4 regions of the Sinorhizobium prairiense genome follow, and region 1 is predicted to be linked to each of the others. Evidence: riboswitches for the same ligand, from Rfam matches in the RefSeq annotation. Region 1 holds a riboswitch; each other region holds the start of a gene.
What was found. Region 1 has a riboswitch for cobalamin ahead of bluB (5,6-dimethylbenzimidazole synthase). Riboswitches for the same ligand answer to the same signal wherever they lie in the genome.
Positions count from the first base shown of each region.

Region 2: it holds a riboswitch for cobalamin, as region 1 does, so the genes downstream of both, N0Q91_RS26090 (ABC transporter substrate-binding protein) here and bluB (5,6-dimethylbenzimidazole synthase) in region 1, are expected to answer to the same signal.
Region 3: it holds a riboswitch for cobalamin, as region 1 does, so the genes downstream of both, N0Q91_RS28445 (energy-coupling factor ABC transporter permease) here and bluB (5,6-dimethylbenzimidazole synthase) in region 1, are expected to answer to the same signal.
Region 4: it holds a riboswitch for cobalamin, as region 1 does, so the genes downstream of both, N0Q91_RS13570 (aromatic ring-hydroxylating oxygenase subunit alpha) here and bluB (5,6-dimethylbenzimidazole synthase) in region 1, are expected to answer to the same signal.

Region 1 is NZ_CP104131.1:1,189,911-1,193,186, reverse strand. It holds gene N0Q91_RS08335 (DUF2865 domain-containing protein) at 1-308, shown strand, start outside; gene bluB (5,6-dimethylbenzimidazole synthase) at 1,104-1,787, opposite strand; cobalamin riboswitch at 1,833-2,042, opposite strand; gene N0Q91_RS08325 (SDR family oxidoreductase) at 2,083-2,904, opposite strand; gene N0Q91_RS08320 (phytanoyl-CoA dioxygenase family protein) at 2,968-3,276, opposite strand, start outside.
Region 2 is NZ_CP104133.1:598,565-601,840, forward strand. It holds gene N0Q91_RS26080 (TRAP transporter permease) at 1-1,087, shown strand, start outside; gene N0Q91_RS26085 (DUF1850 domain-containing protein) at 1,084-1,458, shown strand; cobalamin riboswitch at 1,613-1,841, shown strand; gene N0Q91_RS26090 (ABC transporter substrate-binding protein) at 2,011-3,078, shown strand; gene N0Q91_RS26095 (FecCD family ABC transporter permease) at 3,075-3,276, shown strand, end outside.
Region 3 is NZ_CP104133.1:1,097,406-1,100,681, reverse strand. It holds gene N0Q91_RS28450 (EsV-1-7 cysteine-rich motif-containing protein) at 258-443, shown strand; gene N0Q91_RS28445 (energy-coupling factor ABC transporter permease) at 778-1,458, opposite strand; cobalamin riboswitch at 1,507-1,722, opposite strand; gene N0Q91_RS28440 (hypothetical protein) at 2,241-2,462, shown strand; gene N0Q91_RS28435 (hypothetical protein) at 2,986-3,177, shown strand.
Region 4 is NZ_CP104131.1:2,257,881-2,261,156, forward strand. It holds gene N0Q91_RS13565 (FAD-binding oxidoreductase) at 1-99, opposite strand, end outside; gene N0Q91_RS13570 (aromatic ring-hydroxylating oxygenase subunit alpha) at 96-1,340, opposite strand; cobalamin riboswitch at 1,454-1,656, opposite strand; gene N0Q91_RS13575 (DUF6656 family protein) at 1,977-2,573, shown strand; gene N0Q91_RS13580 (L-threonylcarbamoyladenylate synthase) at 2,639-3,276, shown strand, end outside.

The DNA.
Region 1 (3,276 bases):
CGGCCTTTGCCTACCGGGCGCGCGGTGTCGGCTCACCGGGCATCTGTGGCTGCGGAATTCCGGATTCCGCAACGGATGCCAACAGGCAAAAGACAGGCTCTGCCGGAAAGCTCACCGCCGTCAGCCCATCGGTCATTACCATCGGCAGCGAGAGAAAGGCGCCGCCCAAGCCGATAGAAGAGCGGCCCTACGACCCGACCAAAAACAAGGTCCGCATCGTCGGTCCGACTTTCCTTCCGCAGGAAGAGAGCGCGATCGACCTCAAGCATCCGCTTGGGCCGCGATACCAGCCGCTGCAGGACAATTGACAGGCGCCGTTGCGAGCATTCTGCTGGAATCACGCATATTCTTGATCTAGAGCCCGTTAAGCAGCGATCTTTGCGCGTCTGATAAGACGCGCGGCGCTGTGGGAAACTTTTCGGAGGACTGCAATCTCTCCTCACCTCATCCCTTGTGCTCGTCACAGGGATGAGGTGAGCGCCGCGTCTGCGGCGCGGGAAGCGTTCTTTCAGCCCAAGGACTTGGTCTGGCTGGATTCCTGTGACAAGCACAGGAATGAGGGACCGGGGATGTGCGGCTACTACATCGAAGCGAAGCGGGACACTGTATACGGGCGGGAGCTTCCGCGCTCGCTATCTTCACGGTTTATGAAACGCGCCGAGGGGTCGCACCCTCTCGACCCTCATCTCTGTGCTTGTCACAGGGATCCAGCAGCGCCGCGTCTGCGGCGCGGGAAGCGTTCTTGCAGCCCAAGGACTTGGTCTGGCTGGATTCCTGTGACGAGCACAGGAATGAGGGACCGGGGATGTGCGGCTACTACATCGAAGCGAAGCGGGACGCTGTATACGGGCGGGAGCTTCCGCGCCGCCTCGCTATCTTCACGGTTTATGAAACGCGCCGAGGGGTCGCACCCTCTCGACCCTCATCCCTGTGCTTGTCACAGGGTCCAGCAGCGCCGCGTCTGCGGCGCGGGAAGAGTTCTTTCAGCCCAGGGACTTGGTCTGGCTGGATTCCTGTGACAAGCACAGGAATGAGGGTATCGAACAAGCCGCGTCGGGTATCCAGAATATCAACAGGCCTGAGATCGACCCTAACATCGTGATCTAACGGACACCCCAGCCTTCCTCGAAAACGAGATCTTCGAGCGGCAAGCGCTGCCGCCAGCCCTTCGCGGCGAGTTCCGGCTCTTGATACAGCTTGTCGACGAAACCCAGGCAAAGCCAGGCGACGATTTCGATATGCTCCGGAATCCCGAGAATCGCCTTGATCTCCCTCTCATGGAAAATGCTGACCCAGCCGACGCCCACCCCTTCGGCGCGCGCGGCAAGCCAGAGATTCTGGACGGCGCAAACGGTCGAGTACAGATCCATCTGCGGATTATGGGTGCGGCCCAGGACGACCGCTCCGCCGCGCGTCCGGTCGCAGGTCACGCAAATGCTGAGCGGCGCCTTGCGAATGCCTTCGAGCTTCAGCGAGCGATACTTCGCCTGCCTTTCGCCGGAAAACATTTCTGCGGCCTCGTCATTGGCGCACCGGAATGCCTGCCAGACTTTCTCCCGCGTCTCGTCCCGACGAACGAGCACGAAGTTCCAAGGTTGCATGAAGCCGACGGACGGCGCCTGGTGCGCCGCAGCGAGCAGTCGCGCGACCAGATCCTCAGGCAGTGGTTCGGGCAGGAATTCGTCGCGCACGTCGCGGCGGGTCTCTATGGCACGATAGACGGCGGCGCGCTCGTCCGGCGAAAAAGCTCCGGCCGCCGCAAGGCAGCCGTTCTGTTCAGGCAGCATCGTTCGATCCCCAACAATGCGGAAACCTCCCGCCGTCCGCGCGGGGCCGGTCTATCTCGCCAGGCCGGTCTTCTGACTTCGGATCATCCGTTCGCGCCGCCTTCCCGAATCACGTGAAGATTCAGTGGCAAAGGTCTGAAAGATTCAGACCAACCTGGCGAGAACGTCCCCGTCACAGCGTTGGGCACGTGCCGGAACTGCACCGGCTTCCCGATTCTCCCGCATTTCGCGGGCACCTGACGGCGGCATATGGCCACAGCTCCCCTCGAAACGCAAGGCGAGCAAGAGGAGAGCTTCAGAGCGGTGCCTCCGGATGAGGCGAGGCGTCATAGGCCCCCCAGATCGACTGATCGAAACAGATGACGGAACCCGTCATGAGGCCGGATTCTGCCGATGAGAGATAGGCGCAGGCGCGCGCGACCTCGGCCGGATCTACGAGCCTGCCGAAGGGCTGGCTCGCCGCCGCCTTTTCCAGCCAGTTCGCTGGCGCATCGTGATATTCGCGCTGGATGCGGTCTTCGCCTTCCGAGGCCATCCAGCCGATGTTGAGGCCGTTGACCCGTATCCGGTTGCGCAGGACGGCATAGGCGGTGTTCCTGGTCAGCGTCTCCAGCGCCCCCTTCGACGCACAATAGGCTGTGATGAAGGGCTGGCCCGCCTTCGCCGACATGGAGCCGATATTGACGATCGTGCCCTCCGTCTTCTCCCGCCGCATAACCTTTATCACCTCTTGCATCAGGAAGAATGGCGCCCGCACATTGACCGCGAACATCCGGTCGAAGAGTTCCGGGCTAGTGTCTAGGATCGTGCCCCGGTCGGTGATCGCTGCGGCGTTGACCAGCGCATCGACACCGCCGAAGGCGCGGTCGCAAGCCGCCACGACCGCACGGGCATCCTCCACCCGCTCGAGATCCGCCGGTACGTAGACGACCTTCGAACCGGTCGCCGCGGCGATCTCGGCAGCTTTCGCCTCGCCCTTCGCCGCGTTGCGCCCGCAAATGACGACGCCGGCGGCGCCACGCTCGGCAAAGAGTGCGGCAATCGCGGCACCGAGCCCCTGCGTGCCACCGGTCACGATGGCGATCTTCCCGTCCAAACGGGCGTGGTCCGTGCTCATCCTGTTCCTCCCTTTGATATGTTGGTGAATATGGCTTCGTGACCGTGCATTGAGCCAGGTGGTTTAGCTTAGCTTTCTCGCCGCCTGATCGGCCAGCGCCTCGGCAAACGCCTCGGCACTCCATTCACCGGCAAGCGCTTCGTGCATCAGCTGCGCCTGCGTCCTGGGCGCCAGACCGCCAACCGGCGGATCACGATCGAGATTGGTCGGGAATGAATAGCCTTCGGCGCACGCGGCAACCGCATGGGCAATTTCGTCCTGCGTGAGCTTGCCGCCGGCCGCAAGGACTTTCAGAGCCGGAAAGAGCACGGCGCACATGTGTTCGCGATCCACCGTTTCCATCGCCCTGCCGAAGGCGGAGGATACCTGCAG
Region 2 (3,276 bases), on a different replicon from region 1:
CCTGCCCAGGGACCAGCTGCCTTCGGCCAAGGCGGCAATCCTCGAACAATGGCATCTGATCCTGCCGCTCGCCGCGCTCGTCTGGCTGCTGTTCTCCGGCTATACGCCGCTTTTTGCCGGTACGGTCGGCCTGGCCTTCACCGGCCTTCTGATCCTGGGCAGTTCGCTCGCGCTCGGCCTTCCCGCCGGTGTCATACGCATCATCTTCTGGGTCGGCCTCGGCCTCGTGGCGGCCGCCTTCTTCCAGTTCGGCATCGGCGTGATCGTCGCAGCGCTGGCGCTGCTGATTGCCGGCAACGCCTTCCTGAAGGGCGGCCGGGAGACCCTGGTGATATGTCGCGACGCCCTTGCCGAAGGGGCCAAGACGGCCCTTCCGGTGGCGATCGCCTGCGCGCTCGTCGGCGTGATCATCGGTACGATGACGCTGACCGGAGCGGCCAATACCTTCGGCCAGTTCATCGTCTCGGTCGGAGGCAAAAGCCTGTTTCTGTCGCTGCTTCTGACCATGGTCACCTGCCTCGTACTCGGCATGGGCATACCGACGATCCCGAACTACATCATCACCTCGTCGATCGCCGGGCCCGCGCTTCTGGAACTCGGGGTACCGCTTATCGTCAGCCACATGTTCGTCTTCTATTTCGGGATTCTTGCCGATCTGACGCCGCCGGTGGCGCTTGCCTGCTTCGCGGCAGCACCGATCGCGCGGGAAAGCGGGCTGAAGATCTCGATCCAGGCGATCAAGGTGGCGGCGGCCGGTTTCGTCATCCCGTTCATGGCCGTTTATTCGCCGGCGCTGATGCTGCAGGATGGCGGCGCGATGGCCGCATCGGTGGGCTATCCGGCTGCCGTCGCCTATATCGTCGTCAAGACCGGTCTGGCGATCGCGCTCTGGGGTGCCGCCGTGGTAGGCTTCGCCGCAGTCCGGCTCGGGGTTTTCGAGCGGGTGCTCGCGGCCGCGGCCGCCTTCACGTTGCTGGCGGCGCTGCCGATCACCGATGAAGTCGGCTTTGCACTCTCCGCGCTCTTCGCCTTCGTGATCTGGCGGCGCGCCCGCCAGGCTGGCCGGCAGACGGCGAAACCGGCATGAGCGCGCTTGCCTGCATCATCGGCGGCAAGGCTGTCGCCGTTGCTGCGGGTGTCTTCACCCTCGGCTGGACCCATTCGGTCGAGAAGACCGAATGGCAGGAGCGTTGGGCCGTCACGGTCGATGGTCTCGTTCTCGAGGAGGCGCGCGTGCAGGGTTCGGGTGCGGGAATGGAGCCGGGAGACAATGCCCGTCGCCAGGGCCGCTGGTGGGTCTGGACGCCCGACCTGCCGCCCCTTCCCGAGCTGGTCCTGGCCGCCTCCGGAGCGACCGTCTCCGGCTGGACGCTTTGCGACGCCGGCGGCTGCCGCGAACTGGCGGCGCAAAGCCGGGAACCAATCGTCCTGCGGCCATGCGATGGCCCAAAGCCCTAATGGCCGATGCCGATCCGGCGGCACCGGTTGAAGGAACAGTACGTGGCGCTTGTGAAATGTTATTACATAACTTTCTGTTGACGAGTGTAATAACATAACATATTGAACCTCTACGCATCGGCGTCGCGTTTCACCTTGACCGGCGGCTGCATTCTAAATTAACTGAGCCTGACGGTTCCCCTACCCGTGAGGTGGAGGGGATTAATAGGGAACACGGTGCGGACGACCCAAGAGGGACCAAAACCGTGGCTGCCCCCGCAACTGTAAGCGGATCGTCGTTCATCGTGGCGCCCAGGCGCCAGCCACTGCGCGCGTTGCGCGGGAAGGCAGATGAGCGATTTCTGTCCGCGAGCCAGGAGACCTGCCGTCAAATCAGATCCAACGTCACGGGCGGGGATGCCCGGAACAGGAGCAAGCCATGACCATCTTTCGCGCCTTGCGGCGCACGCTTTCATCAGTTTCCCCGAGGTCGAGCCGTCACTCGTCCGATCGAACCCGATCGGCAGGCTGACGATCACGGCCGTATAGCGGCCTCACATTCGGGGACTATTCATGAACAGCTTTTGGAAACGACCGCTCATTGCGGGTCTCATCACCTTTTCCACAGGCGTAGCGGCTCTTGACCGTCCCGCCTTCGCTGCCGAGACGACCTATCCGCTGACACTCGAAAACTGCGGTCGGCAGATCACCTTCGACAAGACGCCGACGCGCACCGTCTCGATCGGCCAGAGCAGCACCGAAATCCTCTATCTGCTCGGCCTTGCGGACAAGGTCGCCGGCACCGCCCTCTGGGTCGGCCCCGTCCTTGAAGGTTACGAGGAGGTCAACGCCAAGGTCGAGCGCCTGGCAGACAACGATCCGAGCTTCGAAAGCGTGCTTGCCAAGAAACCGGACATGGTGGCGGTGCAATTTCAATGGCAGGTCGGCCCGGAAGGCGTGGTCGCGCGGCCGGAGCAGTTCGAGGAGCTCGGCATTCCGGTCTACACATCGCCTTCGGATTGCACCGGCAAGGAGAATTCGGCGGCGAGCGACGGCGTGCGCCGGCAGGTCTTCACCATGGATCTCGTCTATCGGGAAATTCGCGAGCTGGCGCAGATTTACGATGTTCAGGACAAGGGCGAGAAGGTCGTGGCCGAGCTGAAAAGCCGAGAAGAGGCGGCGCGCGCCAAGGTCGCCTCGGCCGGGGGCAAACTCTCGGCGGTCTTCTGGTTCTCCAGCGCTGCCGATGCCGACCCCTATGTCGCCGGCAGGAACGGCGCACCCGGCTACATAATGGCGGCGCTCGGAATCGAAAACATCATCGACACTGAAGACGAATGGCCGACGGTCGGCTGGGAAACCATCGCCAAGGCCGAGCCGACCATGATCGTTGCCGGCTCCATGGAGCGTCGACGCTACCCGCTGGACAGCCTCGACGCCAAACTCGAATTCCTGAAGACCGATCCCGTGGCGAGCCTCATGCCGGCAGTCGCCAAAGGCTATGTGTTCGACATGGATGCGCAGGCGATGAACCCGACGATCCGCACGATCGAAGGAATCGAAGCGCTGGCGGATGCCATCGCCGAGGCCGGACTTGCGCCCAAGGCTGGGCCGGCTTCCAAGGGTGGGTTGGGCAAGTGAGCCGCGTGCTGACCCTGGCCGGGCGAACGGGGACGGGACGCGTCGGCGCGGCTATCGCCGCGCTCGTGATCCTGTTCGCGGCACTCTGGATGGGCGCTGCGATCGGCGAAACGGCGATCCCGTTCAAGACCGTTGCGCAGACGGTCGCGAATCGGCTGTGGAACGCCGGCTATCCGCTGGCCCCGATCGACGAGGGCA
Region 3 (3,276 bases), on a different replicon from region 1:
ATCGCCAGCGGAAAGTCCCTGCCCCGCGTCGCGACCAGCGTCAGCATGTCGAGATCATAAGTCCAAGTGCACTGGCGAACGGATTTCATGCCTTCGCGGTTACCGAATGCACATCGCGCTTTGACTTGCCAACCGAGGCTGAATGCATCGCCAATTGTCTCGACCATGGCGATGAGATAATGTAAGAACAAACGAAGAACAATCAACCGATGCTCGAACTCCCCAAAATTGGGGAGGCGACCACAGGAGGTCGTCCTTTGAGTGACGAACTGGGCGCGAAGCCTCACTACGATCTCGGGCCGTACGTCCACGACTGCGAGCATCCGGGCTGCGCCAGATGGGGCAGCTTTGGCTTCGCCGTCGATCGGGCGGAGCCGCACTGGTTCTGCTCTGAGCATCAGCCGGAATGGAAGTCGCGCCATGAGGCACAGCCCCGGCGTTGACTTGGAACCCGACACCCGCGGGGCCTATCCGGACGGTATAGGGTATCTGCGGCTCGCGGAGCGAAGAACAGATCCTCGGCGCACGCTGCGCAGCGAGTGATTTTCGCATTTGGGTGAACCGAAGGGAAATGGCGGGCGGCCAGGTTCAGCAGCCAGAGCACCCTTGAAGAATTGCGGCCGAAGCTCAGCTGTTCACAGCGCCCAATTGCATGACCGATTTTGCGAGCAGGCGTATCGGACCGTGGTTACCGGCCAAGTCCTCCGCAGTTCGTGACGTACGGCGCAAGCGGTCCAGCCCGCTTGCGCCTAAAGATGCCTATGGCGTTGATCTTGTTCAGACCGCCTGATGCAATCTAATATTGAACATAGGACCGCGACTGTAGCGGTCGAGCGCCTTTGCACCGGCGAGAACACCCAGATCGATCAGAGGCTCCAGCAGGATAACGCCCATATAGGCAACACCGAAGGAGCTGACGGCGGCGAGGTTTTCGACGCTGAATCCGTGGCCATACAGGGCCCAGAAGGCTACCCAAGCAACAATACCACTCTGATAGGCCGTGGAAAGCGCCAAAGCTTGCCCGTATTTCAGGTCCACATACGCGGTCCGGGCCGGAATGATCCGCTCGGCGAACAGACTGACCGCCCAAAGGGGCACCAGCAATGTTGTTACGTTCATGCCATATTGCGGCAAATCAAAGGGTGCAAAGAAAAGCCCTTGAAGAAGCAGCCCGGCTGCAAGGCCGATCGCGGCGGCGCCTGCACCAAACAGTAGAAGTAGGGTTGATCCGAGGATAAGGTGGACTTCCGAGACGCCTACAGGATGGTGCGGCAGAACTTCGAAAAAGCAGAAGACCAAAGCCGTTGTGACGACACTGCGCAACGCGAGCGTGCCCGCACCACCGTCGTTGCGAATACTGTCAGTCGCCAACTTGGCGGTGAGCCCGAAAGCCCCTGCGGCAGTGGCATAACTCAACAAAATTTTGGCGCCGTCCACGACGCCTGGTTCGATATGCATGTGCTCTCCTTTCCGCACCCACCGTGCGGCATGGCAGTTGTTGAGGCGTATCGCCCAAATCTGATGGCAGGTCTCCTGGCTTGCGGGTCGTAGCTTGGTCCGCCTTATCAGCCGATCCACGGCCAATGGCATCTCTGGACTTTGCTCGCCGCTCACAGTTGCGGGGGCAGCCACGGTTTTGGCCCCTGAGGGGTCGTCCTCACCGTATTCCCTTTTCATCCGCCTTCCCTCCAGTCGGGCGGAACCATCATCTGAACTGTTATGCTCGCGCCGGCCAAAACACAATGAAGAATGTTCGAAAGCCATTGCTGTCAAAGGTCCCACATTTGTCCACTGGACTATCCGTTCTCCACCTTGCGCCGAAAGATGATCACGCTCTGCTCAAGTCCGAAAAGAAGTGCAAGAGCCTAGAAGCGGCGGCAAAAGCCTAAGTGCGCGAGCATCAGAAATTCTCCGGCATCGTCTGAACATTTCAAATCACGGCCACTCGATTGCCGGCAGCTCTTCGACGCTCGGCTGCGGTCGCTCGCCGGCTAGAACCTTCACCAGTTCGGCCGTAGAATAGGTCCACACGACCGAGCGCCAGGCGAAGAGCGCGTCTGGCGAGATCGGTGCAGATTCAAGCGGGCTAAGCCGCACTGGTTAATGGCGGCCGGCGCTCGTCCGGCCTAAACTGACATTGGTCGCTCCAGCCCCTCGCAGGCGGCCGGGAGGCTCGTCACCGGCCGCAGCCCTTGACGGGCCTCGCCATTGATCCACATTGATGGAAATGGGACTGAGACATGGACGATAGCGAACCGAAATGCGCCGGCCGAAACGAGCCGGCTTCTGGCCTCTCGGATATCGCGGCGCACTGCGCGGCTTCAAATTTGATGGACTTTGCAGCGCAGCTCGCAGGCCTAGCCGAGGACCTCAAAGCTCTAGCAGCAAGGCCTATCAAGCCCATACCGGCGTTGGCCGAGCCCGACGATCAGCATGATGGCGAATTCCCCGGCATCATCTAAAAAATCGAGCGCAAGACAGCAACGCGGCAACAAGCACTTGCATGGTAGCCCTCATCCCCGAACATGAGCTCAGCGGTTCCTATAGGCAACCTGTCATAGGGGTGCTGCGTCGGGCCCGAAGTGACGAAGTAAGATTGGCGGATACATCCAGCGTCACGTTATCGACGGTAAGATCTGGGGTGGTGACGCCGAATTATTAAATTATGTCCGATCATACTCGACCGAAGGCGACCGGCTGACGGCCGCTGTAACCACAAGCCGCCATACGACGCACAACGGCATCACGTCGGTTTTCGGCGCCGATAAGGTCACCATAAAATCCCGACGGCGGCGTTTCCGAAGTCAGCATCTTGGCCAAAGGGAAGTCGCCGCAAGCACCTGGCATCAACTTCACTGCGGATCTTTCTCCCGTCAGCTACTAATCGCAGCCAGCACGATACGGCAATAAGTATTACTTAGTTATTTCTTGCTTTATTAGACTTAAGTAGCATAGGCTAACCTCCTTGGCTTTGGGAGGAGCTAGATGGTAGAGCGCGTTGAAGCCGATAAGATTTCTAATCAAACTACTACTAAGGTATGGAACATACACGCTTTTTGCCGGCGGCAACGCTTGCCTCAAGAGGAGGAGAAGCGCTTGACCAGCCTTTTTGGCGATTTCGCGGAGGCTTCGGAGTTGCTTCACAATGCCAAACGCGCGCCGAGGTGGCGGTACTGAGTTGCCGATCACGCCGGGCTGATCCTTCCACAGCCGTTTCGTATCCTTGCCGGTGACACGAATGGTCCCGCCACGGCCGTTGACCGGGAAGCCGGTGTT
Region 4 (3,276 bases), 1.1 Mb from region 1:
CTCGGCTACGGCCGACGTGCACTCCAGCATGTGCTGACGGTCTCTCCAGGGATCGAGCTCGTCGAAATGGTGAAAGGAGCGAGGCATTTCCATGGTCATGCCACCCGCGAGAGCTGCGTGGCCCCGCCCTGAAGGCGGTCCAGCATGAAGTTCGAATACCACTCGACGAACTGCATGACGCCGCCCTCGTGTTCGGCCGAATATGGACCCGGCTCATAGGCCGGCGAGCGGATCCCGAACGCGTTTTCCTCGACGATCTGCCGGTCCTGGTCGTTGGTCTCCGTCCAGACGTGCGTCAGCTCGTCTATCGTATAGTCGACGCCCTCCACCGCATCCTTGTTGACCAGCCATTTGGTCGTAACCTGCGTCAGTTCCGGCCCGAGCGGCAGAACGCGGAAGGTGATCGCATGATCGCCCAGAATGTGGTTCCAGGTCGTCGGATAATGGAAGAGGAGCAGCGTGCCGATGCCATCGGCGTCAAGCCCGGCGGAGAGCTGCCTGCGTACGGCCTTCTGTCCGGACATCGTATAGCTCTCGGCGCCGTTGATCAGCGGCATTCTCGTCATGCGGAACTGGCCGGTAGGCGCGATCCTGAAAGCGCTCGGAAGGCCCGCCGCCTCGCATTTCTGCCAATGGGCGCCGATTTCCGGGTCGTTCATCGCCCCCTGGACACCGGTGACGGTCGGCGCTTCGGGATAGGTACGGCAGAGTTCCGGATGATTGGCGGCGCAGTGGTAGCACTCGCGATTGTTCTCCCAGACCAGCTTCCAATTGCCCTTCTCGACGATTGTGCTCTCGAAGGCGACCTTCGTTTCCCCGAGGCGGTGCGGCGCGAGATAGGCCGCGACCGTCTCGCGGAACGGCCGGAAGTCCATCGGTTGTTCGGCAAGGCTGATGAAGATGTAACCGCCGACGGTTTCGCAGTGGATCGGCTTAAGACTGTGTTCGGCCGGGTCGAAGCCCTCGGGCATCTGCCGCGCGAAGAGCAGGCGGCCGTCGAGCTCGTAGGTCCACTGGTGGTAGGGACAGACGAGTTTGGCGGATGAGCCTTTGTGCTGCGTGCATACGCGCGAGCCGCGATGGCGGCACGAATTGTGCAGTGCCCGCACCGCGCCCTGTCTGTCTCGAACGATAACGACCGGGTAATCGCCGACCTGCACCGTGAAATAGTTCCCCGGCCGCGGGACTTCACAATCATGGCCGATGAACAGCCAATCCTTGTACCAGATCTGCTCCAGGTCCTGGCGATAATAATCAGGATCGACGTAGAAGGCGCGGTCGAGGCTGTAGCCTTCGCGACGGGTCTTCAGCTTGCGCAGCATTTCGGTCTGAATTTCCATGCCCTTATCCTCGTTTTCCGCCGTTTCGGAGAGGCAGGACTGGAACCCGCGCCGGCCGCATGGACCCGCAACGCAATTGGCTCCGATCCGGCTGCCCGCCGCAACCAGCTACGGTCTGTTTCTGCTTCAAGGCTGGTTTCCGGGCTCTGGAGCTGTCCGCAAGGGACCTGCCCGGCGCCTTCCCGGACGCTGTGTCCAGTGGCCTTCTGCCGTGGCTGTTCGCTCCACCACCGTTGCGGGGGCAGCGCCGGGATTTGACCGGCTTCCCAATTCTCCGCCTTCCCTTCGAGGCAGCACCTTGAGTGTCCTCATCTAAGCCTCAGGGCCGGTCCGGCAACTGCCAATAGACGACATCCGCTTCCAGAAAGACGACAGCCATTCGCGGCGCAATCGGCACGATTGGCAGACGGATATTATCCATAACAAACAAGGAAGTAGGTGAATCTCCGCGCAGCCGGCGGATTTTTCGGCAGCGCCGTTCATGGCGCGAAGGCGACTGGCCATTTTACGACACGGCCCACCGACACAAGGTCTGATCGATGCCCGCACGGCCGCAAACGAACCAATTCGTTAACTGTGATGATTTACGTTCGCTACCATCAACCCGCTTTCGGACAGGATGGCGCGACGACGCCCATGGCAAAACTCCGATATTACGACGCTGCCGACAAGGCGCCGGCCGCACCGGCGAAAGCCAAGGCTCACACCGAGTTCCTGCGGACCGGCCGGATCGATAGACGCCGGTGGATGGCGAACGAGCGTCAGTATCTCAGTTATGCCGAGGTTGCGCAGCAGACGGCGCGGAAGCTGACGACGGCGGGCGAGACGACCCACAGCCGAATCAACGGGTTTCATGCCTCGATCCAGTTCCCGAAGATGGTCTTCCATCGCACGCTCGCCAACAGTCCGCATCTCGGCTACTGCCACGTGACCGCCGCGAAAACCTGCCTCGCCAAGGGACATGAGATCACCTGGTCCTTTTATCTCGCGAACTTCTTCTGCGACCTCGGGAACGAGACCCATTTCTTCGACCGGATCCAGCCGGGCTATTCGCGCATGTATTTCGCCGTCGCGATCGAGCCCGATGCCGGCGAAGAGCGGATCGTCGTCAACCGCAACGTGCGCGGCAACGGCCTGATTTTCCGGACGCAGGATCCGAAGGTGGCGCTGAAGAACGTGCTGATGCTCGGCGCACGCGACGAAGCCTTGCGGCGGATCATTCGCAGCCTTTGACCAAGAAAATCGTTCTGTTTTTGCAATCGCTCCGTTAAGGAAGCGACGGAAAGGATCAGAACGCCATGGCCGAAATCATCGACACGCGGATCGAACCGGAGCGGGCAATCGAGACGGCTTGCGCAGTTCTTTCGGACAGGGAACCCGTGGCGATCCCCACGGAGACCGTATACGGCCTTGCCGCCGATGCCACGACCCCCGATGCGATCAGCCGCATTTACGAGATGAAGGGGCGGCCGCGGTTCAATCCGCTGATCTGTCACGTCTCCGATCTGGCGATGGCGGAGGCGCATGTGACCTTCGATCCGGTTTCGAGACGTCTGGCCGAGGCTTTTTGGCCTGGCCCCCTCACGCTGATCCTGCCGCAGCGGCGGGAAAGCACCGTGCACACGCTCGCATCCGCCGGTCTCGATACGCTCGGAATTCGGATGCCCGACGGCTTCTCGCGTCGGGTGATCGCCCGGTTCGGGCGACCTTTGGCGGCGCCGAGCGCCAACACCTCGGGCAAGATCAGTCCCACCAGTGCGGCCCATGTGCAGGCGGATCTCGGCTCCAGGCTGAAGCTCATCCTCGACGCAGGCCCGGCCGCGATCGGCCTTGAATCGACCATCGTCAAGGTCGAGAACGGAAAGCTGCGGCTGCTGAGGCCCGGGGGGCTCGACGCGGCAGAGATCGAAGCTTTGACCGGTCTCGCCATCGAGCG